3 regions of the Allobosea sp. MMO-172 genome follow, and region 2 is predicted to be linked to each of the others. Evidence: riboswitches for the same ligand, from Rfam matches in the RefSeq annotation. Region 2 holds a riboswitch; each other region holds the start of a gene.
What was found. Region 2 has a riboswitch for cobalamin ahead of WFK61_RS12380 (ribonucleoside-diphosphate reductase subunit alpha). Riboswitches for the same ligand answer to the same signal wherever they lie in the genome.
Positions count from the first base shown of each region.

Region 1 (9,888 bases), on a different contig from region 2:
GCGCTCGTCTCGGTCCCAGCGGCGAGCCTGTCGAGCACCGCAGCATCGCAGCGGCCGAACGGCAGGCCGATGAGCGCGGCGTGTTGGGCACTTTCCAGAGCGAACAGTCCGGCGCGTCGGGGCGGCATCCGTGGCGTTGGAGCGGCCGTTTCGGGCAAGACGCTCAGGTTCGCCAAGCTTTCGGGGGAGAGGTCGCGCAGGCGGCGGATGCGATCAGGAGCGGCTTTGCGCAAGGCCGTGAAGCGGCGCAAAGCGATTTCGACCGCCGCAGCAGCTCCCGCCTCGGCGATCGGGCCGCGCCAGAGGCAGTCTCCGAGGCACAAGGCCGCTTGCCCGGCCGCGATACCGACGAGCCGGATGTCACAAGGAAACTTATCCAGCACCTGTGCGCCGCCATCGTCCACGACGACGGCGAGCTTGGCCGGCAGGCCGGGGATGGCGCGGGCACGCTGTTCGATCTGGGCGGCCAGAGCGACGGCGTCGATCAGGTCGGTCGGGTTCTGTCCGGCCAGCGGCGAGACCAGCGTCACGCGCTGCGGTCCGTCGCCCTCGTGCTCGTCGACGAGATGCTCTGCCAGCAGCCGCTCGACCAGTTTCGGATGAGTGTCGGGCGTCACGCCGCGGATCTGCAGATTGGCGCGGGCGGAGATTTCGATCAGCCCGTTGCCGTGTTCCACGGCCAGCGCCGCGATCCGCCGCAACTGCGCAGGCGCCAGCTGTGCACCGGGCGGATGCAGGCGCACCAGCCAGCCATCGCCGGTTTCCATCGGCTTCAGCGTGCTCGGGCACCAGCCGCGGCGCAAAGCTTCCTGGGGAAGGGCGCTCATTCCGCCGCTTCCCGCGCCAGGAAGGCGCCGACCGAGTTGCGCCGGCTGGTCCAGAGCCCGCGTCGCGCGGCATCAGTCAGACGCGAGCGGATGGAAGCCGCGGCCGGCGCATTGGCGGTTTCCAGCGCGGACCAGACCTGCGGATCGGCGCAATAAGCCTGGAACACGGCATCGAACAGCCCGTCCGCGACGGCGTCCGTGCTCGCTGCGAAGACGAAGAGGGTATCGACCGCCTCGGCCAGTTCCGCCGCGCCGCGCCAGCCATGGGCGAGCTGGGAGGCGATCCAGCGCGGATGCGTCAGGCGGCCATGGACGATGCGGGCGATATCCTCGGCCAGCGTGCGCGCCTTCGGAGCCTCCGGGTTCGCGCTGTCGAGGCTGTAGAGCGCGGGATCGGCGCCGAGCGCCTTGGCTGCCGCCGCGAGCCCGCCGATGACATCGGCGGCGCTGCTGGCTTCGAGGATATCGCGCCCGGCAGTGTCGCTGACATGGATGAAGGCGTCGGAGGCGCGGATACGGCCGGCGAAGCCGGCATCGGCCGTGCCTGCGCCTTCCGGCCCGCCATAGGCATGGTCCGAAGCCGCGAGATAGGCGGCGCCCAGTTCATCTCGCGCGGTCCAGTGGCCATCGAGCGCCCGGTCGGCCATGGCGGCGCCGTAGCGGCCGGGCGCGGCGCCGAAGATGCGCGCGCCATGCGCGCCACGGCGGCGGGCGGCGGCGGGCTCGTTCCAGTCGTCCGGCTCGCCCAGCGCAGCCACTGCCCGTGCCGCCTGGTCGATCAGGGCGATCTGCCCCGGAAACGTGTCCCGGAAGGTGCCGGAGATGCGCACGGTCACATCGAGGCGCGGGTAGGCGAGTTTCGGCTGCGGGATGATGCTGAAGCCGGTGACGCGGGTCGAGGCCTTGTCCCAGACGGGCTCGGCGCCCATCAGCGCGAGCGCATGCGCGATATCCTCGCCGCCCGAGCGCAGCGTCGGCGAGGCCCAGAGGTCCATCACGATCCGGCGGGGATAGTCGCCATGATCCTGCAGATGGCGCGAGACCACCGCCTGAGCCGCGAGCTTGCCCAGCCGGGCGGCGGCGCGCGTCGGGATCGCGCGCGGATCGAGCGTCGAGAGATTGCGTCCGGTCGGCAGCACGTCGGGTCGTCCGCGATGCGGTGCGCCAGCCGGGCCGGGGGCGACGAAGCGGCCAGCGAGCGCGGCGAGCAGGTTCTCGCGCTCGTTGCTGGCGGAACCCGGATCAATCTCGGACTGCCCAAATATGTGCAGGCCGTCGCGGAAGGGTAGTTCGGCGATATCGCAGAGATGGGCGTCGAGCCGCGTCAGCGCCTCGTTCATCTCGGTATCGGCGGCGACGCCGCAGGAGGCGGCGAGCCCGCTCGCTTCGGCCCGCGCCCGGATTTCGCCGGCGACGATATCGGCGCGGCGCGAGTCGAGCACCTGCGCCTGCGAGAATTCCTCGACGAGATCGCGCAGCAGGGCGGTCTCGCCGGCCGCTTCCGTCTCGGCCAGCGGCGGCGGCAGATGGCCGAGCGTGACGGCCGAGAGCCGCCGCTTGGCCGGCGCCGCTTCGCCGGGGTCATCCACGACATAGGGATAGATCACCGGCAGTCCGCCGACGGCTAAGCGCGGCCAGCAGCCCGCCGAGAGCGCCACGGCCTTGCCCGGCAGCCACTCCATGGTGCCATGCGTGCCGAGATGGATCAGCGCATCGACGGCCTCGGCCTCGCGCAATGCGAGATAGAAGGCGAGATAAGCATGGCCGGGCGGGGCGTCCGGATCGTGATAGCGCGCCTTGCGATCGGGCGTGGCGTCGCGCGCCGGCTGCAGGGCGACGGTGAGATGGCCATGGCGCACGGCGCGGAAATGGAAGGCGCCATCGCGGCAGGCCGGATCGGATTCCGGCGCTCCGTGGCTGGCGACAAGGGTTTCGCGGGCGGCGGCGGGGATCGTATCGAGCCAGTCGCGATAGGCAGCGAGCGAAATGCTCAGTGTGGTCGGGCCGGCCGTGAGCGAGGCCATCAGCAAGGCCCCCTCGTCTAAATTAACGCCGTCATCCCGGACAAGCCGCGTCAGCGGCGCCGATCCGGGATCCATGCCTGAACCTTCATCGGAGGCGCTCTGGAATGGATCCCGGGTCAAGCTCGGGATGACGCGGGAGGTGGTGGAGCCGACCTGATATCCCGCTCCCGCCAGCAATTCCCGGATCGCCGTCACACTGGCCGGCGTATCGAGCCCGACGGCAAACCCCGCCCGCCCGCCGCGCGCGGGATAATCCGACATCACCAGCGCCAGCCGGCACTCTGCCGCAGGCTTTCGCGCCAGCGCGATCCAGCCGGCCGCCAGATCGGCCAGCGCGGCAATGCCCGCCGCATCGGGCACCAGCCGGCGGGTGGAAAGCCCGGTCGCCGGATCGGTCTCTTCCGCCTTGAAGGCGACGGGAATGGCGCCGATGCGCCCGTCGAATTCCGGCAGCGCCACCTGCATGGCCAGATCGGCGGCCGAGAGCCCGCGCGGCGAAGCCTCCCAGGCCTCGCGCGGGCTGCCGACCGGCACCGCTTGCAGGATCGGGCAATCGGCGCCGTCGAGCACGAAAGCCGTGCCTTCGCGGGCGGAGAAGGCGGTGGTGGTGGCGATCAGGGCCGGTTTGCGCGTCGCGATCAATGCCGCGAGTTCGGCCGTGACGGCTGGGTCCTTCAGGCTGGTCAGCGCGAGGGGCAGAGGCGCGAGGTCGCGCGCGGCCAGCGCGGCGGCAACTGCCTCGCCCATGGCGGTGTCGCCGGAGGCGACGCCGGAGCGATACAACAGGACCGGGACGAGCGGCCGGTCGGGGGGCGAGGCAGCCAGTGCCTCGTGCCATGATAGCGGAGTGCCACCGCTTCCGAGCGCGAAGAAGGACGGTAGAGGGAGGGGCGTGAGGTCCGCGGTTTCAGCGGCTTGCGCCAGATAACCGTCTATCCGCCCCAGCAAGCGCCGCATGTTCTCGGCGCCGCCGCCGACCTGGAAATAGGCCAGCAGCTCGCCTGCGAACGCCGCCGGCACCGTCGCGTGTTCGCCCAGCCTTGGATCGTCGCGCTCGTCGCCGGGCAGGATCGCGAGCGGGATGCCATGTTCGCGGCAGGCGAGGCCGAGCTGCTCGATGCCGTAGCGCCAGTAGTCCAGTCCGCCGAGGCAGCGCAGCAGCACGAAGCGGCATTGCGCGGCCGTCTTCTCGATCAGGAAATCGACCGAGAGCGGGTGCTTCAGGCGTCGGAGCGGCGCGAGCCGCACCGACAGGCTGCTGTCGGTTGCCGCCACCGCCAGCGCCGAAAGGTCGCTGTCGGTGAAGGACAGGACGAGCACGTCTTCCCGCGGCAGGGCGAGATCGACGGCGTCCTCGCCATCGTCGAGCCTGATCTCGCTGGTCGGGAGAAGATGCATCGCGCCAGTTTACGCCCCCGCGAGAGCCGCTTCCACGGCCTTCAGGTCGAAGCCCTTGAGACCGATCACGGTGAGGCGTCCCTCACGGGCCTCGTCGGCGCCCCAGGCCCGGTCGAAATGATGCCCGACGCGCCGGCCGACGCCCTGCACGACGAGCCGCATCGGCTTGCCCGGCACGGCGGTGAAGCCCTTGAGCCGCAGCACGCCCTCGGCCTCGGCCGCCTTGGCGACGCGCGCCGTGAGCTCTTCCGGCGTGAGACCGGCCGGCAGCGGCACCGCGACCGAGTCGAAATCGTCATGGTCGTGATCGTGCTCGCCCTCGCCGTGATGCGACGGGCGGGCGGCGAGGTCGCTTTCGGCGGCGGCGCCGAGGCCGACGATCAGCGCCGGCTCGACCTTGCCATGGGCGGTCTCGACGATCTTGATCGCCTTCGGCAGATGCTCGGCGATCTCGGCCTTGACCCGCGCGCGGCCCGCCTCGTCGACGAGGTCGCTCTTGTTGAGCAGGATCAGGTCCGCGCAGAGGATCTGGTCCTCGAACACCTCCTCCAGCGGGTTGTCGTGCTCGACGGAAGCGTCGGCCGCCTTCTGGGCGGCAAGCGCCTCGGGATCATCCGCGAACTGGCCCTCGGCCACGGCCGGGCCGTCGACCACGGCGATGACGCCGTCGACAGTGACGCGCGAACGGATCGCCGGCCAGTTGAAGGCGGTGACGAGGGGCTTCGGCAGAGCGAGGCCGGAGGTCTCGATCAGGATATGCTCGGGCGGATTGGGCCGGTTGAGCAGCTTCTCAAGCGCCGGCACGAAATCATCGGCGACGGTACAGCAGATGCAGCCATTCGGCAGCTCGACCACGTCCTCGTCGCTGCATCCGGCGATGCCGCAGCCCTTCAGGAACTCGCCGTCGAAGCCGAGATCGCCGAATTCGTTGACGAGCACGGCGAGCTTCTTGCCCTGCGCATTCTCGAGGAGGTGACGTACCAGCGTCGTCTTACCGGCGCCGAGGAAGCCGGTGATGATGGTGCAAGGCGTCTTGCTAAGTGACGTCTTGCCCAGGTTCGCGGTCTGCGGAGCGTTCATGATGTCATCCTTGCTGGCGCGCCGGCAAAGGCGGCACGCGCGCGACCACGCCCTTGCGGAAGGACTGCGGCCGCTCTTTCCAGGGAACGATGCCGTTGGCGCTGGCGGCATAGGCCTCCGCGGCGCCGACGATCTCGTCGAGATGGGTGTCGGTGTCGAGATCGCCGATCAGATAGGTCCATTTGCCATCGGCGCTGAGCGCGATGGTGCAGGGCCGCTTGCAGACGGCGAGGCATTCGACGGGCAGCACGGGGATCGTGCTGCCCTTGGCTGCAAGCTGCGCGGCGAGCCGCTCGGCCAGCGCCAGTCCGGGTTGGTCGTAACCCTCCGGGAGATCGGCGCGGGCACGGCGGCAGGCCGTGCAGACATGGATGGTGAGGTCGCCCTCGGACATTGGCTTGCCTTCAGGCTTCGGCGGCCCGGCGGCTCGCCCGGGGCCAGAGCACGCCGGCCATGAAGGCGGTCACGAGCCAGAGCGCGGCCTGGATGCCGAGCGAGAGCGACGCGAAATGCGCGGCGACCTCGGCCGGCACCTTGCTCTCCGGCGCGGCCGGATGCGGGGCGCCGACGACATGCGGCAGCAGGATCAGGACGACCGCCACGAGCTTGAGCCAGGGCTGCTCGAAGCGCAGGAACAGGAAGAGCCCGGCCGCGGTGGCGACGGCGGTCCACAGCCACCAGAGCTGGCGCTGCTCCAGTGCGGCGGAAGCCGCACCCGGCAGTTCCGGCGCGAGCCCCATGGCAGGCGCGAGCCCGAGCGCGAGAAAACCGCAGGCCCCCCAGACGAGGGCGCTGCGCTGGTCGATCGTATCGCCGGCTGCGATCATGCCCGCCAGCAGCAGCGCCGCGAAGCCGATCGCCGTCGCGATCGTCACCGCGCTGGTGAGGAGCGTGCGCTGGAGGCCGTCCTGGGGCTTCCACTCGGCATGGTCGTGGCCGGGTGCGTCGCCGGCAGGGCCATGCGCGAGGATGATTTTCGCCTCGCCGTCGAAGGCGGCGAGCGTCGGAGCCTGCAGGCGCAGCGCCGCCTCATAGGTCTCGGCCTTGAGGATGAGCGGGGTGGTGGTGACATGCTGCAGGGCGGCGACGATCAAGCCAGCCAGAAGCCCGGCCAGGATGCTGACCGTGAGAACACGCGTGACCATGGATGCTTTCCCTCAGTGGCAGGGAAAGGCGAGGCCGTGACGGGTGTCGTGCGCGGCGTTGTGGACATTGGTCGAGGCCGCGAAGCCGGTCGTGTAGATCAGCGCGACGCCGATCACGAGCGCGGCGGCGACCGCCTTGACGCGTTCCGAAACGCTGAGCGTGGGTGTGGAAACCGAAGCGGTGTTCATAGGCGTTCTCCGTGGCCGCCCCGCCGGCAGCCGGTTGGATCTCTGCGGGTCGACGGCAGGTCTCCTGGCTCGCGGATTTGGCGCCCTGTGCCGCCTTCCCGGAGCTTGCGCTCCAGTGGCCGATGGCGAAGGACATCCGCTTACAGTTGCGGGGGCAGCCGCGGTCTCGCACCGCGTTCCCTTTTCACCTCCTCGCGGAGGCACCGTCACGGATCATCATTAGCCATCGCCGTGTTGCTGTGCAATGCAATGCGCGATCTTCTTCTTCGTGAGCCCTCATCCTGAGGAGCCGCGTCAGCGGCGTCTCGAAGGATGCTCCAGTTCCCTCCAGAGCCTCCTGGATCATCCTTCGAGACGGCCCTTCGGGCCTCCTCAGGATGAGGGCTCAGGAAACACAGTGATGCGATGCCGAACGACATTTCCCATCTCACCCTCGTCCTCGGCGGCGCCCGCTCCGGCAAGAGCCGCCATGCCGAGGCGCTGATCGAGGCGCTGCCGGCACCCTGGGCCTATATCGCGACGGCGCAGGCCTATGACGACGAGATGCGGGAGCGCATCGCCGAGCACCGCGCCCGCCGGCCGGCCGGCTGGCAGACGGTCGATGCGCCGCTCGATCTGGCCGGCGCGATTGCCGCCCAGCCGGCGGGCCGGCCGATCCTGGTCGATTGCCTGACGCTCTGGCTCACCAATCTGATCCTGGCGGAACGCGATACCGCTGCCGCCCGCGAGGGCCTGATCGCCGCCTGCGAGCGTGTCTCCGCGCCGCTCGTGCTGGTCGGCAACGAGGTCGGCCTTGGCATCGTGCCGGAGAACGCGCTGGCCCGCCGCTTCCGCGACGAGGCCGGGCGATTGCATCAGGCGCTTGCGGCGCGTGCGGCCAGCGTGGTCTTCATGGTCGCCGGATTGCCGATGCGAGTGAAGTGATGATCGACACTGAAGATGCCGCCCGCCACAAGGCCAAGATGGAGAAGCGCAAGGCGGTGCAGGACGCCGAAGTCGCCTCCAAGACGCTCGAAAAGGGCCTGCTGATCGTCAATACCGGCCCCGGCAAGGGCAAGTCGACGGCGGCCTTCGGGCTGATCCTGCGCGCGCTCGGCCATGGCTGGCGCATCGGCGTGGTGCAGTTCATCAAGGGCGCCTGGTCGACCGGCGAGCGCAAGGCATTGGAGGCCTTCGGCGATCAGGTCTCGTGGCACAGCATGGGCGAAGGCTTCACCTGGGAGACGCAGGACAAGACCCGCGACATCGCCGCCGCCGGGCGCGCCTTCGCCAAGGCGCAGGAGTTGATGGCCGATCCGGAGATCAGCCTGCTGGTGCTGGACGAGCTCAACATCGCCCTGCGCTACGACTATCTGCCGCTCGCCGAGGTCGTCGCGACGCTGGTCGCCCGCCGGCCCGACCTGCACGTCGTCGTCACCGGCCGCAACGCCAAGCCGGAATTGATCGAAGCCGCCGATCTCGTCACCGAGATGACGCTGGTGAAGCACCATTTCACGGCAGGCGTGAAGGCGCAGCAGGGCATCGAGTTCTGAAAGCCCGCTCTGTGCCTCGGTGGCATTGGGTCATCCCGGACGCAGCGAAGCGGAGATCCGGGATCCATTCCGGAACCTGCACGAAAGGCGTTCCGGCATAGATGCCGGGTCAAGCCCGGGACGACCAAGTATGGGCCAGCACCCCTCCCGTTGCGATACGCCATCCTCGATGTGGAGCGATCACCTCGACCGACTCATCCACTTGACGATAATCGACCCGGTCTTCAAATTGAATCTGAATTCAAATTCAATTTGAGAGTGTCCATGACCGGTACGCAACCGAGACAACCCCGCAAGGCCGGCAAGCGCGAAGCGATCCTTGCCGCGGCGCGTGGCATCGTCGCGGAGGTCGGCTTCCACGAAACCTCGATCGCTACGGTCGCTGCCGCCAGCGGCGTCTCGACCGGCAGTGTCTATTCGTATTTCGCCTCGAAGGCCGAGTTGATGGCCGAGATCGCCGCGGCCGTGTCGTCGCGCGAGTTGGCCGTGCTGCGCGAGATCGCCGCGAGCGACGCGCCCGTCACTGAGCGTTTGACCGCTGCGGTCGAGGCTTTCGCTCGCCGTGCCTTCGCCAATCGCCGCCTCGCCTGGTCGATGATCGCGGAGCCCGCCGACCCGGCCGTCGACGCGACGCGGCTCGACTATCGTCGCGAGATCGCCGGCATTTTTCGCGCGCTGGTCGTCGAAGGTGAAGGGCAGGGCGCGTTCCGCGCGGTCGATCCCGATGCCGCCGCAGCGATGATCGTCGGCGGCTTCATGGAGGCGCTGATCGGCCCGCTCTCGCCGGACCGCCCGATCACACCCGAGCGTGGCCGCGAGATCGCGACGGCGCTGGCCGATCTCTCCCTTGCCGCGCTGATTTCCCGAGAAGGACAGGCCGCATGACCACGCTCGATGCCTACGGCTACGATACCCATGAAGTGCTGAACCAGGCGCCGGCACTGGCGGATTACGACGCCTTCGCCGCCGATCCGGCGCTCGGGTCGATCCTCGATGCTTTCGGTGCCGGCTGGTTCCGTGAGCAGGCGAGCGTGGTCGGCGGCCATGTCGGGTCGAAAGCGGTGCAGGACTTGGCCCGGCAGGCCAATCGCAGCCTGCCGGAACTGCGCACGCATGACCGCTGGGGCCGGCGCGTCGACCAGATCGAGTTCCATCCCGCCTGGCACGAGTTGATGGGGCTCGCCATGCGCGACGAGTTCCATTCGCTGTGCTGGACGAAACCGCGCCCCGGTGCGCAGGCGGCGCGCGCGGCGGTCTCCTATCTCTGGAACCAGGGCGAGAACGGCATCTGCTGCCCGCTCGGCATGACCTATTCGGCTATTCCCGTCCTGCAGCGCGACCCTGCGCGTTGGGCCGAGTTCGGCCGGCTGATCACCTCCAGCGACTATGACGGGCGCCCGCTGCCGGCGTCGCAGAAGCGCGGCGGCACGGTCGGTATGGCGATGACCGAGAAGCAGGGCGGCTCCGACCTGCGCCAGACCCAGACGGTGGCGACGCGCAATGCCGACGGCACCTATTCCCTCACCGGCCATAAATGGTTCTTCTCCGTCCCGCATTCCGACGTGTTCCTGACGCTGGCGCGCACGGAAGAGGGCGTCTCCTGCTTCGTCGTGCCGGGCTGGCTGCCGGACGGGTCGCGCAACCGCCTGCAGATCCAGCGGCTCAAGGACAAGTGCGGCAACAAGTCGAATGC
Region 1 is NZ_JBBCUM010000016.1:12,638-22,525, forward strand. It holds gene cobG (precorrin-3B synthase) at 1-827, opposite strand, end outside; gene cobN (cobaltochelatase subunit CobN) at 824-4,249, opposite strand; gene cobW (cobalamin biosynthesis protein CobW) at 4,259-5,329, opposite strand; gene WFK61_RS20900 (DUF1636 domain-containing protein) at 5,334-5,723, opposite strand; gene WFK61_RS20905 (CbtA family protein) at 5,734-6,474, opposite strand; gene WFK61_RS20910 (CbtB domain-containing protein) at 6,487-6,663, opposite strand; cobalamin riboswitch at 6,701-6,886, opposite strand; gene cobU (bifunctional adenosylcobinamide kinase/adenosylcobinamide-phosphate guanylyltransferase) at 7,069-7,587, shown strand; gene cobO (cob(I)yrinic acid a,c-diamide adenosyltransferase) at 7,587-8,195, shown strand; gene WFK61_RS20925 (TetR/AcrR family transcriptional regulator) at 8,460-9,080, shown strand; gene WFK61_RS20930 (acyl-CoA dehydrogenase family protein) at 9,077-9,888, shown strand, end outside.
Region 1: linked by a shared signal. The riboswitch ahead of WFK61_RS20910 (CbtB domain-containing protein) and the one ahead of WFK61_RS12380 (ribonucleoside-diphosphate reductase subunit alpha) in region 2 are both predicted to bind cobalamin.

Region 2 (9,888 bases):
TCAGGCGTGGAGGATGGGTTGGTCAGGATGGCTGGGTTGGCCGGGGTCGCCGGCTTGGTGTCGGACCAGTCGAGCATGGGATTTCCGTTCGATCAATGTGAGGGCTGGCCGCTGCCTCCCCGTCATGCTCGCCCCTGCGGCGAGCATCCACGTCTTGAACACCGCTCTCGACGAACGAAGACGTGGATGGTCGGGACAAGCCCGACCATGACGTTGGAAGTCACGAGGCTGGGAAGGCGATTACTGGCAGGCTTCGCAGGTCGGATCGTCGATCGAACAGGCGTTGGGCACGGCCATGCCGTTCTCCAGGGGGATGTCGACGATGATCGGCGCGGCTGCCTTTGCTGCGACGGGCACGGTCGCCGACACGGCGTTGAGCTTGCCGTCCGTGCCCTTCAGCGTCGATTTCTCGACATGGGTCGCCGACAGGGCGCGCAGGTAATAGGTTGTCTTCAGACCCAACCGCCAGGCCAGCCGATAAGCCTCGTCGAGCTTCCGGCCCGAAGGTTGCGCCATGTAGAGGTTCAGCGACTGGCCCTGGTCGATCCATTTCTGCCGGCGGGCTGCCGCCTTGATCAACCATTCCGTCGGGATCTCGAAGGAGGTCGCATAGAGCGCCTTGAGATCGGCCGGGACGCGATCGATCTGGCTGACCTTGCCGTCATAGTATTTCAGGTCCGAGACCATCACTTCGTCCCAGAGCCCCCTCGCCTTCAGGTCATGGACGAGCCCGGCATTCACGACGGTGAAATCGCCCGACATGTTCGCCTTGACGTAGAGCTGGCTGTAGCTCGGCTCGATCGACTGCGAGACACCGACGATGTTGGAGATCGTCGCGGTCGGCGCGATCGCCATCGTATTGGAGTTACGCATGCCGGTGGTCTTCACCCGTTCGCGCAGGCCCGCCCAGTCGAGCGTCGCGGAGCGGTCGAGTTCGACACCGCCCTCGCGGGCTTCCGAGAGGATATCGAGCGAGTCGATCGGCAGGATGCCCTTCGACCAGAGCGAGCCCTCGAAGCTCGGATAGCGACCGCGCTCGGCGGCGAGATCGACGGAAGCCGAGATCGCATGGAAGCTGATCGCCTCCATCGACGTATCGGCGAAGGCAACCGCCTCCTCAGACGCTGCGGCCAGGCGCAGGGTCTGGAGCGCATCCTGGAAACCCATCAGGCCCAAGCCCACCGGGCGATGGCGCATGTTCGAGCGGCGCGCTTCGGGGATCGTGTAGAAATTGATGTCGACGACGTTGTCGAGCATGCGCATCGCGGTCTTCACGGTGCGGGCGAGCCGAGCCTGATCGAGGCCCTCGGCGGTCACATGCGCCGCGAGGTTGACCGAGCCGAGATTGCAGACCGCGACCTCGTCGGCCGAGGTGTTGAGCGTGATCTCGGTGCAGAGATTGGACGAATGCACCACGCCGGCATGCTGCTGCGGCGAGCGCAGATTGCAGGCATCCTTGAAGGTGATCCAGGGATGGCCGGTCTCGAACAGCATGGTCAGCATGCGCCGCCAGAGATCGACCGCCTTGATCCGCTTGAAGACCTTGATGCCGCCGGACGCCGCCTTCGCCTCATAGGCCTCGTAGGCCATCTTGAACGGCTTGCCATAGAGGTCGTGCAGGTCGGGCACCTCGTCCGGCGAGAACAAGGTCCAGTCGCCGCCGGCCTCGACGCGCTGCATGAACAGGTCCGGAATCCAGTTCGCCGTATTCATGTCATGGGTGCGCCGGCGGTCGTCGCCGGTGTTCTTGCGAAGATCGAGGAATTCCTCGATGTCGACATGCCAGGTTTCGAGATAGGCGCAGACCGCGCCCTTGCGCTTGCCGCCCTGGTTGACGGCGATGGCGGTGTCGTTGGCGACCTTGAGGAAGGGCACCACGCCCTGGCTTTCGCCGTTCGTCCCCTTGATATGGGCGCCGAGACCGCGCACCGGCGTCCAGTCATTGCCCAGCCCGCCCGAGTACTTGGCGAGGAGCGCGTTGTCCTTCACCGCCTTGAAGATGCCGTCGAGATCGTCGGCGACCGTCGTCAGGAAGCAGGAGGAGAGCTGCGGACGCAGCGTGCCCGAATTGAACAGGGTCGGCGTCGAGGCCATGAAATCGAAGGACGAGAGCAGGTTATAGAATTCGATCGCCCTGCCCTCGCGGTCGATCTCGCGGATGGCGAGGCCCATGGCGACACGCATGAAGAAGGCCTGCGGCAGCTCGAAGCGATTGCCACGGACATGCAGGAAATAGCGGTCGTAGAGCGTCTGGAAGCCGAGATAATCGAACTGGAGGTCGCGCTCCGGCTTCAGCGCCGCCGCGATGCGGGCGATGTCGAAGCGCCCGAGTTCGGGATCGATCAGCTCGTTCTCGATGCCGGTCTTGAGATAGGCGGTGAAGTAGTCGCCGTAGCCGGCCGCCATCTCCTCCTGCGTCGCCTGCTCGGCATGGCCATGGACGAAACTCAGGGCCTCGCGGCGGAGCTTGTCGAGCAGGAGGCGGGCCGAGACCTTCGAATAGTTCGGCTCGCTCTCGATCAGCGTGCGCGCGGCCAGGATCGGTGCCAGTGCCAGTTCGTCGAGCGAAATGCCGTCATAGAGATTGCGGCGGGTTTCGGTCAGGATCGGCTCGGCCGCGACGCCGTCGAGCCCGGCACAGGCCTCGCGCACGACCTTGTCGAGGCGGGCGGCATCGAGCGGAACCAGCGTGCCATCGGTGAGCTTCATCTGAAGCGACGGCGCCGCAGCGGCAGCCGGCTTCGCCTCGGCTTGCGCCCTCGCTCGTTCCTGCGCGCGTTCGGCGCGATAGAGCACATAGGCGCGGGCGACCTTGTGATGCTCGCCGCGCATCAAAGCGAGCTCGACCCGATCCTGCACGTCTTCGATGTGGAAGGTGCGGCCGGTCGCGGCGCGGCGGGTCAGGCCGGACACGACCTGCTCGGTGAGGTCGGCAACGACATCGTGGATACGGCGGGACGCGGCGGCGCTGGCGCCCTCCACCGCGAGGAAGGCCTTGGTCAGCGCGACCGCGATCTTCGAGGGGGCGAAGGGCGTCACCGCGCCATTGCGGCGGATCAGCTGGTAGCCGGGCTCCGCCGCAGCAGCGCGCGGCGGAGAAACAGGTTCGGCACCCAGCGGCGCCGGCAAAGGCCGTTCGGCTTCGAGAGAAAGAGACATCGGCATCAACCCCAAGATGTTGGGGGCAAAGGCCAGAGCGGTTGCGTTGAAAAGGCGCACGGTGGCGGCCTGTCAGCGCACCACCGGGACACCCCGCCCGTGGACGAATACTAGGGTCGCGGCAGGTCTCCTGGCTCGCGGGTCATCGCCGTCGCCCCGTCTTCCCAGAGCCAATCGGCTCCAGTGACAACGTTGGGGCGGTGGCTCACCGCTTACAGTTGCGGGGGCAGCGTCGGCGTTACACCGACTTCCCTCTTAGCCTTCGACTCGATGAGCTGAAGGACCGTGACCACAACATCTTGTGTGAGCTGAGCAGCGAGAGTCAATAACTTGTCCACGATCGTCCACTCCGCTCTTCGGACCTGCTACTTGTCGGAGCCTGTGGTTGGCAGCGAGCGCGCAGCACCGATTGCTGGCGTTGGTACATGGCGCGGAACCGGGCATCGCCTGTGTCGTCACGTGATGGGGAAGCCACGACACCGCGGCATCACTTATTCTCCGCCATTTCGCGGAGGTGACCGACGAAGAGGGCCGACAGCGGGGACAAGGTTCGGCCGCCCTTCTTCACGAGACTGATCTGCCTCTCGAACCCTGCTGCCTCGATCATGCGCGACCGGATCATCGGATAGGCATCGATTTCCTTGGCCGATGAAGGCAGGATCGCGATGCCCAGGCCGGCCTGCACCATCCCTACGGCCGTCATCATATAGGTCACTTCGACCGCTGGGCGCGGGATCAGCCCCGCGGCATGAAAACCGGCCTCGACCACGGCGCGGACGCTGGTATCGGGATCCATCATGATCAGCGGGTATCGCATCAGCAGGTCAGGGGTGACGAGCTGCGCCTCAGCGAGGGCGTGAGCCTGCGGAAAGACGACATGCATGCGATCTTCGATCGTCAGCAGCACATCGACATCGATTGCATTCGTCGGCCCACCCGTGACCCCGATATCAACCTCTTCCGCTTCGACCAGGGTCAGGACGCGCCGGGCGATCACGTCGCGGATGCGGAAATTGGCGCCCGGGTGCGCGATACGGAACGAAGCGATGGCTTTCGGCAGCAGGGCGGCGGCGGCGGTGGGCAGCGCGGCGATCTTGATCAGGCCCTGATAGCCGGCTCCGTGGCTGCGAACCTCGGCAATGACACCATCCAGATCCTGGACGAGCCGGCCAAGGACCGGGAGAAGATCGCGCCCCATCTGCGTCAGCGCGACCGAGCGCGAGTTCCGGTCGAACAGCCTGACGCGAAGGGCCTCTTCGAGCTTCCTGATCTGCACGGTCAAGGTGGGTTGCGCCACATGCAGCAGCGCCGCGGCACGGGTGAAGCTACCCAACCGCGCGACGGCCACGAAAGCCCTGATCTGGCGGAGATTGAGATCCATAGTAAAATGCTATTGCAGAGATTGAACCATTTCAATTGATTGATGGTCGCGCTGGCTCCAGCCTTGCCGGATGCGAACCATCAGGATCGGTGCCGGGGCAGGTTTCGCGGGGGATCGGATTGAGCCCGCCGTCGAATTGGCCTGCCACGGGCATCTCGATTATCTCGTCTTCGAATGCCTGGCGGAGCGGACGATAGCGCTTGCCCAGCAGGCGCGTCTCGCGGATTCGGACAAGGGCTACGATGTCCTGCTTGAGCAGCGGATGTCTGCTGTTCTCCCTGCCTGCCGCAAGAACGGCACACGGATCATCACCAATATGGGCGCGGCCAACCCACTGGCGGCTGCGGAACGGGTTCGCGATGTCGCGCGCCGGCTAGGCCTCGCTGGCCTGAAGGTCGCGGCCGTGACCGGCGACGATGTACTCGCAGCCATAAGCGGCAGCGCGCTCTCGCTTCTGGAAGGCGGCACGCTGGCCGACCTGGACAATCGCATCGTCTCCGCCAATGCCTATATCGGTGCGGGTCCGATCGTCGAGGCGCTGGCGGCGGGTGCCGATGTCGTCGTCACCGGGCGTGCGGCCGATCCGGCGCTGTTCCTGGGACCGCTGATCCATTCCTTCGGCTGGGCTAAGGACGATTGGGAAAAGCTCGGCAAGGGCGTGCTGGCCGGGCATCTGCTCGAATGCGCCGGACAGATCACCGGCGGCTATTTCGCCGATCCGGGCGTGAAGGATGTCGCGGGACTGGCGCGCCTCGGCTTTCCGATCGGCGAGGTCTCCGAGAACGGCGATCTCATCGTGACCAAGCTCGAAGGGACCGGCGGCGCCGTCACGACCGCCACGGTCAAGGAGCAACTCCTCTACGAGATCGAGGACCCGGTGCGTTACCTGCAGCCCGATGTCGTGGCGGATTTCTCGCAGGTCCGTGTGCGGGCGGTCGGGCCTGACCGGGTTGCGGTCGATGGCGGGAACGGTGCGGCGCGGACCGGCCTGCTCAAGGTCTCGGTCGGCTATGTCGACGGCTGTGTCGGCGAGGGCCAGATTTCCTATGCCGGGACGGGAGCCGTCGAGCGCGGCCGCCTGGCGCTCGAGATCGTGCGCGAACGGCTGGCGCTCACCGGCGTGCCGATGACGGAGGTTCGTTTCGACCTGATCGGCGTCGATGCGCTGCACGGCGCCGCGCTGTCGCAGGGCGGTGCTCCCTACGAAGTCCGCCTGCGCGTGGCGGCGCGCACCGGAGCGGCGGCCGATGCGGTGGCGATCGGCAACGAGGTCGAGGCGCTTTACACCAACGGCCCGGCAGGCGGCGGAGGCGTGTCGAAATCGGTCCGACAGGTCGTCGCGATCGCCTCGGCCCTGGTGCCTGAAAGCCTCGTCCAGACACAGCTCAGCATTTTCGAGGCCTGACGCGATGAAGCTCCGCCAGATCGCGCATTCCCGAACCGGCGACAAAGGCAATGTCTCGACCATATCGGTCATCGCCTTCGACGAAGCCGACTATCCCCTCATCGCCGAACAGATTACGGCCGCGCGCGTGGCCGCGCATTTCGCGGGCATCGTGACGGGCCCGGTCACCCGTTACGAGCTTCCGCAGCTCGGCGCCCTGAATTTCGTCATGAAAGGCGCGCTCGGCGGCGGCGTCACGCGCTCGCTGGCGCTCGACGCCCACGGCAAGAGCCTGAGCTCGGCGCTGCTCGATCTCGATCTCACCGCCCCGGAACATCCGGAAGGCGGAAAAGCCCGACAGGGCAAATCATAAAGCTGAGAGGGATAACGCCCATGACGACAAGACGTGGCTTTCTCGCCGGCATGGCCTCGAGCGTGTGCCTGCCTTCGATCGTGCGGGCGCAAGGCACATCCACGCTCAAATTCGCACCGCAATCCGACGTGGCGATCCTCGATCCGATCATGAGCGTGTCCTATGTCACGCGTAACCATGCGCTGATGATCTTCGACACCCTCTATGGGGCCGATGAGCACAACCGCACCCAGCCGCAGATGGTGGAAGGCCATCGCGTCGAGCAGGACGGGCGCCAGTGGACGCTGACCCTGCGGGAGGGGCTGCGTTTCCACGACGGGTCCCCAGTGCTGGCCCGCGACGTGGTCGCGAGCGTGAAGCGCTGGTGGAAGCGCGACAATGTCGGTCAGGTTCTGGCTGCGGTCACGGACGAATTGTCGGCCGCCTCGGATCGCGAGGTCCGCTTCCGGCTCAAGTCGCCGTTCCCGATGCTGCCCGACGCGCTCGGGAAGTTCGGCACCAACAATGCGGTGATCATGCCCGAGCGGCTCGCGCTCACCGAGGCGACCGTGCAGGTCACGGAGATGGTCGGCAGCGGCCCCTATCGCTTCGTGGCCGACGAGCGCGTGCCGGGAAGCCGCCTCGTCTACGCGAAATTCGATGGCTACGTGCCGCGCCAGAGCGGGACGACGAGCGCACTCGCCGGGCCGAAGATCGCCCATTTCGACCGTGTCGAATGGGTGGTCATGCCGGACGTCGCCACGGCGGCCTCCGCCCTTCAGACCGGGGAAATCGACTGGTGGGAACAGCCGGCCTCCGATTACTGGGACCTGCTCGCCGTCAATAAGAACGTGAAGCTCGACCTGATCGACTCTTTCGGGTCGGCGGGCGTCGTCCGCTTCAACTTCCTGCAGGGGCCGACGAGCAACGTTCTCGTGCGCCGGGCGGCGCTGGCGGCGATCAGCCAGAGAGACGTCATGACCGCGGTGATCGGCGAGGATGCCCAACGCTGGAAGGACAAGGTCGGCTATTTCCTGCCAGGCACTCCGATGGCGAGCGAGACGGGGCTCGATGCGTTGAAAGAGCCGCCTGACAGGGAGGCGGCGAAGCGTCTTCTCAAGGAGTCCGGCTACAAGGGCGAACCGCTGGTTTATCTCGTGCCCGGCGACGTCGCGACGATCAAGGCCCAGGGCGAGGTCGTTACCGACGCGTTGAAGCAGGCCGGCTTCAACGTCGACATGCAGGTGATGGACTGGGGAACGGTGCTGACCCGCGCCAACAACCGGCAGGGGCCCGACAAGGGCGGCTGGCATCTGGTGGGCACCTTCACGGCCGGTGTCGGCTTGCTCAACCCGTCGAGCAACAACTTCCTGCGCGGCAGCGGCACATCCGCCATCTTCGGCTGGTCCGAGATTCCGCGGCTCGAGGAGTTGCGGATGGACTGGTTCCGGGCGCCGGACGAAAAGGCGCAAGCCGCGATCTGTGCCGAGATCCAGCGTGTCGCCTTCGAGACCGTGCCCTATGCGCCGACGGGCCTCTACTTCCAGCAGACGGCTTATCGCAGCAATCTGACCGGCGTGCAGAAGGGCCTGCCGCTGTTCTATGGAGTGCGCCGGGCATGAGCAGCACCATCGCACAGCCGCGCCGCCATATCCCGCGCGGCGAGGATTTCCTGCTGCTGTCGCCAAGCTGGCAGGCCTATGCCTATGCCAATGTCGACGCCATGTTCGCGACGCGCCGCATCGCCCGCGGCGCCGATGCCTTCCCGCTCTCGCGCGGGGCGGAGATCGCGCCGGAGCACGAGCTGGCCGGCGAGCGCCGCGGGCTCGACGACTATATCCAGCGGACCAACGTTGCTGGTCTGCTCGTGCTGCAGGGCGGTGCGATCCGGCTCGAACGCTATGCGCTCGGGCTGGAAGAGAGCCGCCGCTGGTCGTCGATGTCGATGATCAAGTCGCTGACCTCGACGCTTGTCGGTGCCGCTTTGCAGGATGGTTCCATCGAAAGCCTCGACGATGCCGTTTCGCGGTATCTCCCGGCCCTGCACGGCAGCGCCTATGACGCGGTCAGCGTTCGCGACCTGATCACCATGTCGTCCGGCGTCGAATGGAACGAAGACTACACCGATCGCCATTCGCATGTGAACCGCTACAGCAAATCGCTCGGCGACAAGGTTCCCGGCGGCGTGTTGGCGCTGATGCGCAGCGTGCGTGGCCTGTATCCGCCGGGCAGCCAGTTCAACTACAATACGGGCGACACCTATGTGCTGGGGGCGCTGCTCTCGGCCGCGACGGGCCGCACGCTGGCCGACTACATGTCAGGCAAGATCTGGTCGCGCTTCGGCATGGAGTTCGACGCCTTTTACACGCTCGAATCCGAAAATGGTCAGGAGATCGGCGGCAGCCGCGCAGGGATGGCGCTGCGGGATTTCGGCCGGTTCGGCCTTTTCCTGCTCAAGGGAGGCGTGGCCGGCGGCGAGCGGGTCCTGCCCGAAGGATGGCTCGATGCGGCTGGCTCGCGTGTTTTCGCGCTCGATCCGCAGACCAACAATTACGGTGCCGACGGCTATGGCTACAGCTGGTGGATCGACCCTGACGGCGCCATGGTCGCGGTCGGATTCGCGGGGCAGACGCTATATGTCAACCGGCAGGCCGACGTTGTCATCGTTACCCTGTCATGCCATCCGCAACCACCTTTCGCAGCAAGCTACGACGTGGATTTCAAGGCCGAGCGTTTCGCCTTCAAGGATGCGGTGCTGCGCCAACTGGGGGTCTAACTCGTCCCAACAATAGCCTGAACGTTTGCGATGCTCCGAATGGTCGGTTCAGAACGAGGGGCGCCATTTGCAAACGTTGGGCGGCCTTCGAGAAACAGATATAGGCGCGCCTGGAAGACCACCCGCCCTCTCTCGATACGAGCAAGCTTCAGTTCCGTAATGACTCCAGCCGACAATGGACGTTTTCGATAACAACCTCCCGTTGCCGATCGGTCCGTGTCGTCGCCATTGCTCAAGGAGCGACGTATTGCGATCTGCATGTCGACTGAGCGGGTGAAACTCGCTCGCTGCCCCGTGCGGAGTGCGCCACGCGGCTGTAACAGCTATTGTCTCTGTCCCTCTGCGGCGAGGCATGTGCGCGCTTGCAGCGCCATGACACGCTCTTCGTTGGCCTTGATCACGATGACGTCGAAGGCCCCGAGAAAGCGCAGGCGTTCGACGATCGCATCGCGTAGAGGAGCCGCGTGCTCGCCGATGCCGCCGGTGAAGGCGAGCGCGTCGATCCCACCGATGGCGGCAGCCATGGATGCCGCGAACTGCGCGACCTTGAGCGCGAAATAATCGAGCGCGAAGCGGGCGCGCGGGTCGTCGCTCTTCAGCAGCGTCTCGACATCGTTGGAGAGGCCCGACAATCCCAGCAGGCCCGAGCGTTCATAGAGCGCCTCCGAGACCTCCTGCGCATTCATACCCAGGCTCTGGAACATGTAGAGCACCGCCCCGGCATCGAGCGCGCCACAGCGCGTGCCCATCGGCAGGCCGTCGAGCGCCGTCATGCCCATGGTCGTGTCGATGCTTCGCCCGCCTTGGATGGCGCACAAGCTTGCACCGTTGCCGAG
Region 2 is NZ_JBBCUM010000007.1:71,081-80,968, forward strand. It holds gene WFK61_RS12375 (ribonucleotide-diphosphate reductase subunit beta) at 1-77, opposite strand, end outside; gene WFK61_RS12380 (ribonucleoside-diphosphate reductase subunit alpha) at 241-3,159, opposite strand; cobalamin riboswitch at 3,263-3,462, opposite strand; gene WFK61_RS12385 (LysR family transcriptional regulator) at 3,647-4,540, opposite strand; gene WFK61_RS12390 (acyclic terpene utilization AtuA family protein) at 4,611-5,945, shown strand; gene WFK61_RS12395 (AtuA-related protein) at 5,950-6,297, shown strand; gene WFK61_RS12400 (ABC transporter substrate-binding protein) at 6,318-7,898, shown strand; gene WFK61_RS12405 (serine hydrolase domain-containing protein) at 7,895-9,052, shown strand; gene WFK61_RS12410 (acetate/propionate family kinase) at 9,376-9,888, opposite strand, start outside.

Region 3 (9,888 bases), on a different contig from region 2:
TGGCGGCGGCTGCAGCCTTCGGCGCGCCCTACAATGTCGTGTTCTGGGGCGTGGACGAGGGCGCGACGCTGACCTCCTCGGTCGAGCGCCGCGGCATCCTCTCGCTCGGCACCGAGCTCGGCGGCTGGGGGCGGGTCAATGTCGAGGGCGTGCGCATCGCCGACCGGGCACTGACCAACATCCTCAAGCATTTCGGCCTGATGGACGGCAAGCCGGACACGACGCAGCGCGACGGCTCGCCCGGCACCCGCCACATGATGGTGCGCGACGCCGCCGGCTATTCCTTCGCGCCGGCCGGCGGCTTGTTCGAGCCGCGCAACGTCGTCGGCGATCTCTGCCGGGCGGGCGATCTCGCGGGCTACCTGCATTTCGTCGAGGACGTCGACCGCGACCCGCTGGAGGTGCGCTATCGCCGCGACGGCGTGCTCTGGATGTCGGCGGGGCCGGGCCGCGTCCAGCGCGGCGACGCGGTTGCCGTGCTGATGGAGGATTACGACGCGGTGCGCGCCGCCGCCTGAAGGAAACTACGCCTGACCACAACGTGCCTGACCATCAATCCTGAGGGGACAAGAACATGGCAAAGCACATCATCTTCGGCGCCGCGCTCGCGGCGGCGCTCATGCTGGGAGGGGCGCAGTCCGCGCTCGCCCAGCGCAAGGGCGGCGACGTCGTCATCGGCATCAGCCAAGCGCCGCCCTCGCTCGATGCGCAGATCACCTCGGCGCAGGCCTCGCGCAACGTCACGCTCCACATCTTCGAGACGCTCTATGCCCGCGACGAGAACGCCAAGCCGGTGCCGGAACTGGCCGAGGGCGTGACGGTCTCGCCCGACGGCAAGACCTATGTCTTCCCAATCCGCAAGGACGTGACCTTCCATAACGGCAAGAAGCTCGATGCGGCGGATGTCGTCGCCTCGCTGGAGCGCTACCGCAAGGTTGGCGCCTCGCCGGCGCTGGTCGCGGCCATCGACACGATCAAGGCGAGCGGCGAGCACGAGGTCACGGTCACGCTGAAACAGGCGCAGTCGACCTTCCTCGACAATCTCTCCTCGCCGCGCGCGCCGATCGCGATCTATCCGGCGAGCGAGGCCGCCAAGGAGGCCGGCAAGATCGAAGTCATCGGCACCGGTCCCTACAAGTTCGTCGAGTACAGGCCGGACAGCCACGTCAAGCTGACGCGCTATGACGGTTATGCGCCCAATCCGAAGGGCACCGGCCGCGACGGCTTCGCCGGCAAGAAGGAAGCTTTCCTCGATACCGTGACCTTCCGCTTCATGCCGGAAGGCGGCGCTCGCACGGCTGCGCTCGAAGCCGGCCAGATCCAGTTCAACGAGACCGTCGACGGCCCGACCGCGAAGCGGCTGGGCACCGACAACCGCTTCACCATCCACAAGGTGATGCCGTTCGGCCTGCAGGTCATCAAGTTCAATCAGGCCCAGGCCCCGGCCAATGACGTGAACTTCCGCCTCGCCGTCCAGGCGGCGCTCGACATGGAGGAGATCATGGCGATCTCCTATGCCGACATCTACCAGATGGACCCGAGCTGGCTCTATCCGGGTGCGGCCTTCCATTCGACCGTCGGCAGCGACAAGTACAACAAGTCCGACATCAAGCTCGCCAAGGAGCTGCTCGCCAAATCCTCCTACAAGGGCGGCAAGATCACCTTCATCACCGATAACCTGCGCCCCAATGTCGATACCGCGACGCTGGTCCAGCAGAAGCTGAAGGAGATCGGCGTCGAGGTCGATATCGCCGTCTCCGACTGGCCGACCGTCTCGAAGATCGGCTTCACCCCGACCGGCTGGACCTTCTGGACGCATGGCTTCGGCATCGAGCCCTATGAGGGGCCGGGCTCGGTGATGGCGCCCTGGGTCAACGGCCTCTCGCAGCAGGCGAAGGACCCGGAGATCGACCGCATCGCCGCCGCCTTCAACGCCGAGATGGACGAAGCCAAGCGCAAGGCCCTCTTCGACGCCTTCCAGAAGCACATGTACGACGCGGCCATCGCGATGAAGGCCGGCAATTACGGTGTCTTCCAGGCCTCGACGGCCAAGCTCAAGAACTTCAAGCCCTATCGCATCCCGCGCATGTGGGGCGTCTGGCTGGAGCCTTGAGCCTGTGTGGTCGATGCCGGCCGCCACCAGCCTCGACCACCAACACAACAACGGCGTCATCCCCGACAAGCGGCGCAGCCGCGCTGATCCGGGATCCATGCCTGAGCCTTCATCGGAAGTGCGCCGGCATGGATCCCGGGTCTCCCTTCGGTCGCCCGGGATGACCCGCACTTGTCTCGATGAACTGTTGGCGCTCGGAAGGAGGGCGGCATGGGACATTTCCTGATCCGCCGGCTCGCGGGCGCCTTTCTCGTGCTCGTCCTGGTCTCGCTGATGTCCTTCGCGCTGATCTGGCTGGTGCCGGGCGATCCGGCGGCGGCCTTTCTCGACGCCTCAGCGACGCCGGAGCAGGTCGCCAAGCTGCGCAGCGCGCTTGGGCTCGATCTCTCGCTGCCGCAGCAGATGTTCGGCTGGTACGGGCGCATCCTCAGCGGCGATCTCGGCCAGTCGATCCTGCTCAACCGTTCGGTGACGGCGGCCCTGATCGAGCGCCTGCCGGTCACGCTCTCGCTGGCGGCGCTGGCGCTGGCCTTCGCCGTGTTCTTCGGCGTCGCCGCCGGCATCGTCGCGGCGGTCAATCACAACCGCTGGCCCGATCAGGCAGTGATGACCACGGCGCTGCTGGGGCTTTCTGTTCCGGATTTCTGGCTCGGCCTCGTTATGGTGCTGGTCTTCGCGGTCTCGCTCGGCTGGCTGCCGAGCGGTGGCTTCACGCCTTTCATGGAATCGCCGGGCCAATGGCTGCGCGGCATGGTCCTGCCGGCGCTGACGCTGGGGCTGGTTCAGGTCGGCTTCATCGCCCGCATGGCGCGCGCCTCGATGCTGGACACGCTGAGCCAGGACTATGTCCGCACCGCCGATGCCAAGGGGCTGGCCAAGCTCCATGTCGTCCTGCGCCACGCGCTGCCCAACGCGATGATCCCGATCCTCACCGTCATCGGCATTGTCTCAGGCGCTCTGCTGGGCGGCGCCGTCATCGTCGAGCAGGTCTTCTCCATCCCCGGTATCGGCCGCCTGATCGTCGGAGCCATCGCCTCGCGCGATTTCCCGGTGCTGCAAGGCGGCCTGCTCTTCCTCGCGGTCGTCTATCTCGCGATCAACCTCGTCGTCGACATCCTCTACGCCGTGGTCGATCCGCGGGTGAGGCTGGCCTGATGCAGGGCACGCCACTCGTCGGCCGCGCCCTCTGGGGACGCCTGCTGCGCAACCGCTCCTTCGTGATCGGGGCCGTGCTGGTGTTCGTGATGGTCGCGGTCGCGCTCGCCGCCGACTGGCTGACGCCCTTCGATCCGCTCAAGAGCAATGTCCGCGCCCGCCTTGCCGCGCCCAGCGCCGCGCACTGGTTCGGCACCGATCATTTCGGGCGCGACATCCTCTCGCGCGTGATGATCGGCGCCCGCATCTCGCTCGCCATCGGCGCCTTCACGGTGGTGCTGGCCGGCATCGCCGGCACGCTCTGCGGCGCCATCGCCGGCTATTTCTACCATCTCGACCAGCCGATCATGCGGATCATGGACGCGCTGATGGCGTTCCCCTCGATCGTGCTCGCCATGGTCGTCTCTGCGGTGCTCGGCGCCTCGCTCACCAATGTCGTGATCGCACTCGCCATCGCGACGACGCCGCATACGGCCCGCATCGTCCGCGCCTCGGTGCTGATCGAGAAGGAGCAGGAATATATCGCTGCGGCCCGCTCGATCGGCGTCGGCGAATGGACCATTCTGTTCAAGCATGTGCTGCGCAACGTCGCCGGCCCGCTGATCGTGCGCCTGACCTATGTCTTCGCCATCGCGGTGCTGGCCGAGGCCGCGCTCTCATTCGTCGGTGCCGGCCCGCCGCCGCCGGCCGCCTCCTTCGGCTCGATCATCGCCCAGGGGCGCGATTTCATGCGCGAGGCGCCCTGGATCACGGTGTTTCCGGGCCTCGCGATCATCGCCTGCGTGCTCGGCCTCAACCTGCTCGGCGACGGCCTGCGCGACGTGCTCGACCCACGCCTGAAATTCTGAACTCGCTGGAGCCGCCCGATGAAGCGCATCCTGATCGCCGACTGCAAGCAGGAGATCTCCTCCTTCAACCCGCTGCCATCGCATTACGAGAACTTCCTGATCCACCATGGCGACGGTCTCTACGTCCAGCGCGGCCAGAACCAGGAGCTGGGCGGCGCGCTCGCGGTCTTCGAGGCGAGGCCCGATATCGAGATCGTGCCGACGATCTGCGCACGCTCCGGCAGCGCCGGCCTGCTTTCGGCCAAAGGCTGGAAGAAGCTCTCGGAGGAAATCCTCGCCGCGATCTTCGCCAGGCTCGATCGCATCGACGGCATCTATGTCTCGCTGCATGGCGCGATGGGTGCCGATGGCGAGCTCGATCCCGAAGGTTACCTGCTGGAGAAGCTGCGCGAGCGCGTCGGCCCGGAGATGCCGATCGTCATCTCGCTCGACCTCCACGGCATCCTGACCGACCGGATGCTGCGCAATGTCGACGGTTTCGCGATCTACTGGACCTATCCCCATGTCGACTTCGCCGATACCGGCCGGCGCGCTGCCGAGCTGCTGTTGAAGCTGATGGCCGGCGGCATCAGGCCCGTCGCCGCCCGCGTCGTCATTCCCGCTCTGGTGCGCGGCGACGAGCTCATCACCAAGACCGGCTGCTATGGCGAGCTTCTGGCCGAATGCCGCCGGCTGGAGGAGGAGGGGCGGGCGCTCGCGGCCGGCATCATGATCGGCAATCCCTTCACCGATGTCCCCGAACTCTGCTCGCAGGTGCTGATCCTCACCGATGGCGACAACGCGACGGCCGAGCGCGAGGCGATCCGGCTCGCCGAGGAATTCTGGCCCTTGCGCTTCCGCATGCAGGGCAAGCTCGTGCCGCTGGATCGCGCCATCCCTCAGGCGCGCAGCATCGACGGCCCGGTGATCTTCACCGATGCCGCCGATGCGACCTCGTCCGGCGCCTCTGGAGACAGCAACCTGATCCTCGCCGCCTTGCGCGCGGCCGGCTACGGCAAGCGGGTCTTGGCCCAGATCGTCGACGCCCCGGCCGCCACCGCCGCGCATAAGGCCGGTGTCGGCGCGACGATCGAGGTCGCGCTCGGCGGCTCGATCGATCCGGCGCGCTTCCCGCCGATGCAGGTCAAGGCCAAGGTCAAATTGCTCTCGGACGGCGAGGCGGCGCTGGAGACGATGAAGGCGCCGCTCAGCGCGGGACCTACCGCCGTGCTGACCTGGGACAATGTCACAGTCGTCGTCATGAGCCGCTCGGTCAGCCTGTTCGACCGCGCGATGTACTACGCCAACGGCATCGACCCGACCGATTTCGACCTGATCGTGGTGAAGTCGCCCCACACCGAGTTCCACATGTTCGACCAGTGGTGCGCGCGGAACTTCAACATCGACGCGCCCGGCGCGACCTCCGCGAACCTGAAAAGCCTTGGCCACACCATCTGCGCCCGGCCGATCTATCCGCTCGACGAGGGCGTCACCTTCGCGCCCCGCGCCACGATCTACGAACTGTGAGGAGAAGACCTGTGCCCAGGATCGAGGCCGTCGATTTCTTCTATCTCGCCATGCCCGTCGTCACCGACGAGGCCGATGGCAGCCAGGATGCTTTGCTGGTCAGGGTCGCCGCCGGCGGCCATGTCGGCTGGGGCGAATGCGAGGCGGCGCCGCTGCCCTCCATCGCCGCCTTCATCTGCCCGATGTCGCATGGCGTCTGCCGGCCGGTCGCCGATTCAGTGCTCGGCCAGAATCTGGAAAGCGCGGAGGATATCGCCCGCATCGCCGCTGCGGTCGCCTATAACTCGATGGACCTGCTGCAGGCGCCGCATACCTTCTCCGGCGTCGAGATGGCGCTCTGGGACATCCTCGGCAAGATGCGCTCCGAGCCGGTCTGGCGCCTGCTCGGCTATGCAAAGAGCCATCCGAAGACACCCTATGCCTCGGTCCTGTTCGGCGACACGGCGCAGGAAACCCTCGAACGCGCCCGCGATGCCCGCAGCCGCAGCTTCCGCGCCGCCAAGTTCGGCTGGGGGCCGATCGGCCGGGGCAGTGTCGCGGCCGATGCCGAGCATTTCGTCGCCGCCCGCGAGGGGCTGGGGCAGGACGGCATCCTGCTGGTCGATACCGGCCAGATCTTCATCGAGGATGTCGAACGCGCCGCCGCCCGCCTGCCTGCGATGGAAAAGGCGAATGTGCTCTGGTTCGAGGAGCCGTTCCACGCCAGTGCGCTCGAAGCCTATGGCGCGCTCGCCAGGCGCAGCGGCAAGGTCCGGCTGGCTGGCGGGGAGGGCGCCCATAACGAGTCGATGGCGCGGCAGCTCATCGAGTATGGCGGTATCGGCTATGTCCAGATCGATTGCGGCCGCATCGGCGGCATCGGCCCGTCCAAGGCCGTGGCGGATTACGCGGTCGCCAAGGGCGTGACCTTCGTCAACCACACCTTCACCTCGCATCTGGCGCTCTCGGCCTCGCTCCAGCCCTATGCCGGCTTGGCCGGCCATGAGATCTGCGAATATCCGGCGATGCCGAAGCCGCTCGCGACGGCGATCTCCGCCAATCATCTGGAGCGCGACGCGAACGGGCAGGTCGCGGCGCCCGATGCGCCGGGCCTCGGCATCGCGGTCGCGACCACGGCGCTGCGTGGCTATCTGCAAGAGGTCGAGATTTCGGTCGGCGGCAAGCGGCTCTACAGCACGCCGAGCCTCTGACGCGATGTCCGCTTGACGGCGCGCCGCGCCCTTATAGGGTGTGCGCCGATCGAGGTTCTCCGGTTTGCTCCCGGAGCTAAGAGGGAATTCGGTGAGATGCGACCCGCATCAAAGCCGAGGCTGCCCCCGCAACTGTAAGCGGCGAGCTCTCCCCCCATCGTCCACTGGCGCCCGACGCGCCGGGAAGGCCGGGCGGAAGCGGCATTGACCCGCGAGCCAGGAGACCTGCCCCGGTCGTCGAAGACGTCTTTCGGACGGGGTGTTCCGGAGCTGTGTGTCGATGGCGGTCCGCGTGACCGGCCCTCCGTCTCACATGCCCAAGCTGCCCCGGCCGTCATCTCGGGGAGCGATGAAGTCCATGTTCACGAAGACCACCACACAGGCCGCTCAGGGCGGCTTGACGGCTGCCTGCCGCACACCCTATCAGAAATGCAACATTGTTGCATCTCGGATGATCTCGATGCCGGCTGCGCGCCCGTTCAATTCCTTGCTCCGTCTCTCGGCAGCCGCGTTTTTCGGCGTTCTGGCGGCTGGTGTGGCCACTGCGGCGCCCACGAAATATCCGCTGACCCTTGAGAATTGCCGCGAAACGATCACCTTCAACGCCGCGCCCAAGCGCGTCGTCGCGATCGGCCAGACCCAGACGGAAATCCTCTACGCGCTCGGCCTCGGCGACCGCGTCGTCGGCACGGCGGTCTGGTTCTCGCCGGTGGCCAGGCCCTATGAGGCCGTCAATGCCAAGGTGAAGCGCCTTGCCGACAACGACCCGAGCTTCGAGGCCGTGCTGGCGCAGGAGCCCGATCTCGTCACCGCGATGTTCGAATGGCATGTCGGGCCCAACGGCATCGTCGGCAAGCGCGACCAGTTCGCCAAGGTCAAGGTGCCGGCCTACGTCTCCCCGACCGATTGCGTCGGCAAGGACAATTCCGGCGCCGGCGACGGCGTGCGCACCCAGATGTTCACGATGGATCTGGTCTATCGCAACATCCGCGAGTTCGGCGAAATCTTCGACGTCGCCGACCGGGCCGAGAAGCTCGTCGCCGAGCTCAAGGCGCGCGAGGACAAGGCCGTCGAGCAGGTCGCGAAGCTCAAGGCGCAGGACGTGCCGGTCGTCGTCTGGTTCTCCAGCAAGGACATCAAGGGCGACGGTTTCATGGCCGGCAAGAACGGCGTGCCTGCCTATATCCTGTCCAAGCTCGGCGCCCGCAACATCATCGCGACCAATGAGGAATGGCCGCTGGTCGGCTGGGAGAGTATCGCCGCCGCCAACCCGGCCGTGATCGTCACCGTGAAGATGGATCGGCGCCGCTTCCCGGCCGACGATATCGAGAAGAAGCTGGAGTTCTTGAAGACCGACCCGGTCGCCAGCAAGCTCGATGCGGTCAGGAACAACCGCGTCGTCATCATGGATGTCGGCGCGACCCGCGCCGGGCTCGACACGGTCGACGGCATCGAGACCCTCGCCAAGGCGATCGCCGGTTTCGGTATCTCGCGTTGAGCCACGCCGCCCACGGGCCGAACTGGCCGGCGCGGATCGCGATCGCGCTGGCCTCGCTGCTGGCGCTGATCCTTTCGGTCGCGCTGGCAGTGACGATCGGCGAGATGCGCATTCCGCTGGACACGGCGCTGAAGGCGCTCGGCAATGGGTTGTTCGATCTCGACTTTCCCGTCAGCGCGATCCAGCAGGGCGTGATCTTCGATTATCGCCTGAGCCGCGCGCTGATGGCTGGGTTATGCGGCGGCGCGCTCGCCCTGTCGGGCGCGATCCTGCAGGCGTTGCTGCGCAATCCCTTGGCGGAGCCCTATATCCTCGGCATCTCGGCCGGCGCCTCGACCGGCGCCGTCGCGGTGCTGATCCTTGGCATCAGCATCGGCGGCGCGGTGCTCTCGGTCTCGGCCGGCGCCTTCATCGGCTCCTGCGCCGCGCTTGTCGTCGTCGCCCTGCTGGCGGCAGGGGCGGGCGGGGCGAGCGATCGCGTGATCCTCGCCGGCGTCGCCACCTCGCAGCTCTTCAACGCCGCGACCGCGACGATCGTCACGACGCTCGCCAGCGCCGAGCAGGCGCGCGGCGTCATGTTCTGGCTGCTCGGCAATTTCGGCGGCGTGCGCTGGCCCGACATCTGGATGGCGGCGCCGGTCGCCTTCATCGGCTTCGGCATCTGCATGCTGCACGCCAAGGCGCTCGATGCCTTCGCCTTCGGCGTCGACGCCGCGGCCTCGCTCGGCGTCGCGGTCACGCGGGTCAAGGTCGTGCTCTTCGCTACCACGGCGGTGATGACGGCGGTGATGGTGTCGATCGTCGGCACGGTCGGCTTCGTCGGGCTGATCATCCCTCATGCCGCGCGCTTTCTCGTCGGCTCCGGCCATGCCCGCCTGCTGCCGGCCTGCCTCGTCATCGGCGCGATCTTCATGATCCTCGCGGACATCCTCTCCCGCATCCTGATCCCGCAGCAGATTCTGCCAATCGGCGTGGTGACGGCGCTGTTCGGCGCGCCGGTCTTCGCGCTCATCCTCTATCGCGCCCGGAGGCCGGCATGACGCTCGCGACCCGCGAGGTTCGCTGGGGTGCCGGCGGCCGGATCATCGTCGATGGCGTGACGCTGGAAGCCGCGCCCGGCCGGGTGCTCGGCCTGATCGGCCCCAACGGCTCCGGCAAGTCGAGCCTGCTCCGGTTGCTCTGCCGGTTGCGCAATGTCGCGAGCGGTGTCGTCACGCTCGACGGCAACGACATCGCCGCCGTGCCGCGCCGTGAGCTCGCCCGCCGCCTCGCTTTCGTCGAACAGCAGGCGACGACGGACATCCAGCTCTCCGTCTGCGATGTCGTCCGCCTCGGCCGCACGCCGCATCGCGCCGCGCTTGCCTCCTGGAACGATGCCGACGAGGCCGCGGTCAACGAAGCGCTGGCGCGGGTCGGCCTCACCGAGCGCCACGACCAGTTCTGGCACACGCTCTCAGGCGGCGAGCGCCAGCGTGTCCACATTGCCCGCGCGCTCGCGCAGGAGCCGAGCGAGCTGATCCTCGACGAGCCGACCAATCATCTCGACATCCAGCACCAGCTCTCGATCCTGAGCCTGGT
Region 3 is NZ_JBBCUM010000013.1:60,969-70,856, reverse strand. It holds gene WFK61_RS18790 (succinylglutamate desuccinylase/aspartoacylase family protein) at 1-518, shown strand, start outside; gene WFK61_RS18785 (ABC transporter substrate-binding protein) at 575-2,113, shown strand; gene WFK61_RS18780 (ABC transporter permease) at 2,324-3,268, shown strand; gene WFK61_RS18775 (ABC transporter permease) at 3,268-4,116, shown strand; gene WFK61_RS18770 (M81 family metallopeptidase) at 4,135-5,622, shown strand; gene WFK61_RS18765 (mandelate racemase/muconate lactonizing enzyme family protein) at 5,634-6,812, shown strand; cobalamin riboswitch at 6,848-7,059, shown strand; gene WFK61_RS18760 (ABC transporter substrate-binding protein) at 7,273-8,310, shown strand; gene WFK61_RS18755 (FecCD family ABC transporter permease) at 8,307-9,350, shown strand; gene WFK61_RS18750 (ABC transporter ATP-binding protein) at 9,347-9,888, shown strand, end outside.
Region 3: linked by a shared signal. The riboswitch ahead of WFK61_RS18760 (ABC transporter substrate-binding protein) and the one ahead of WFK61_RS12380 (ribonucleoside-diphosphate reductase subunit alpha) in region 2 are both predicted to bind cobalamin.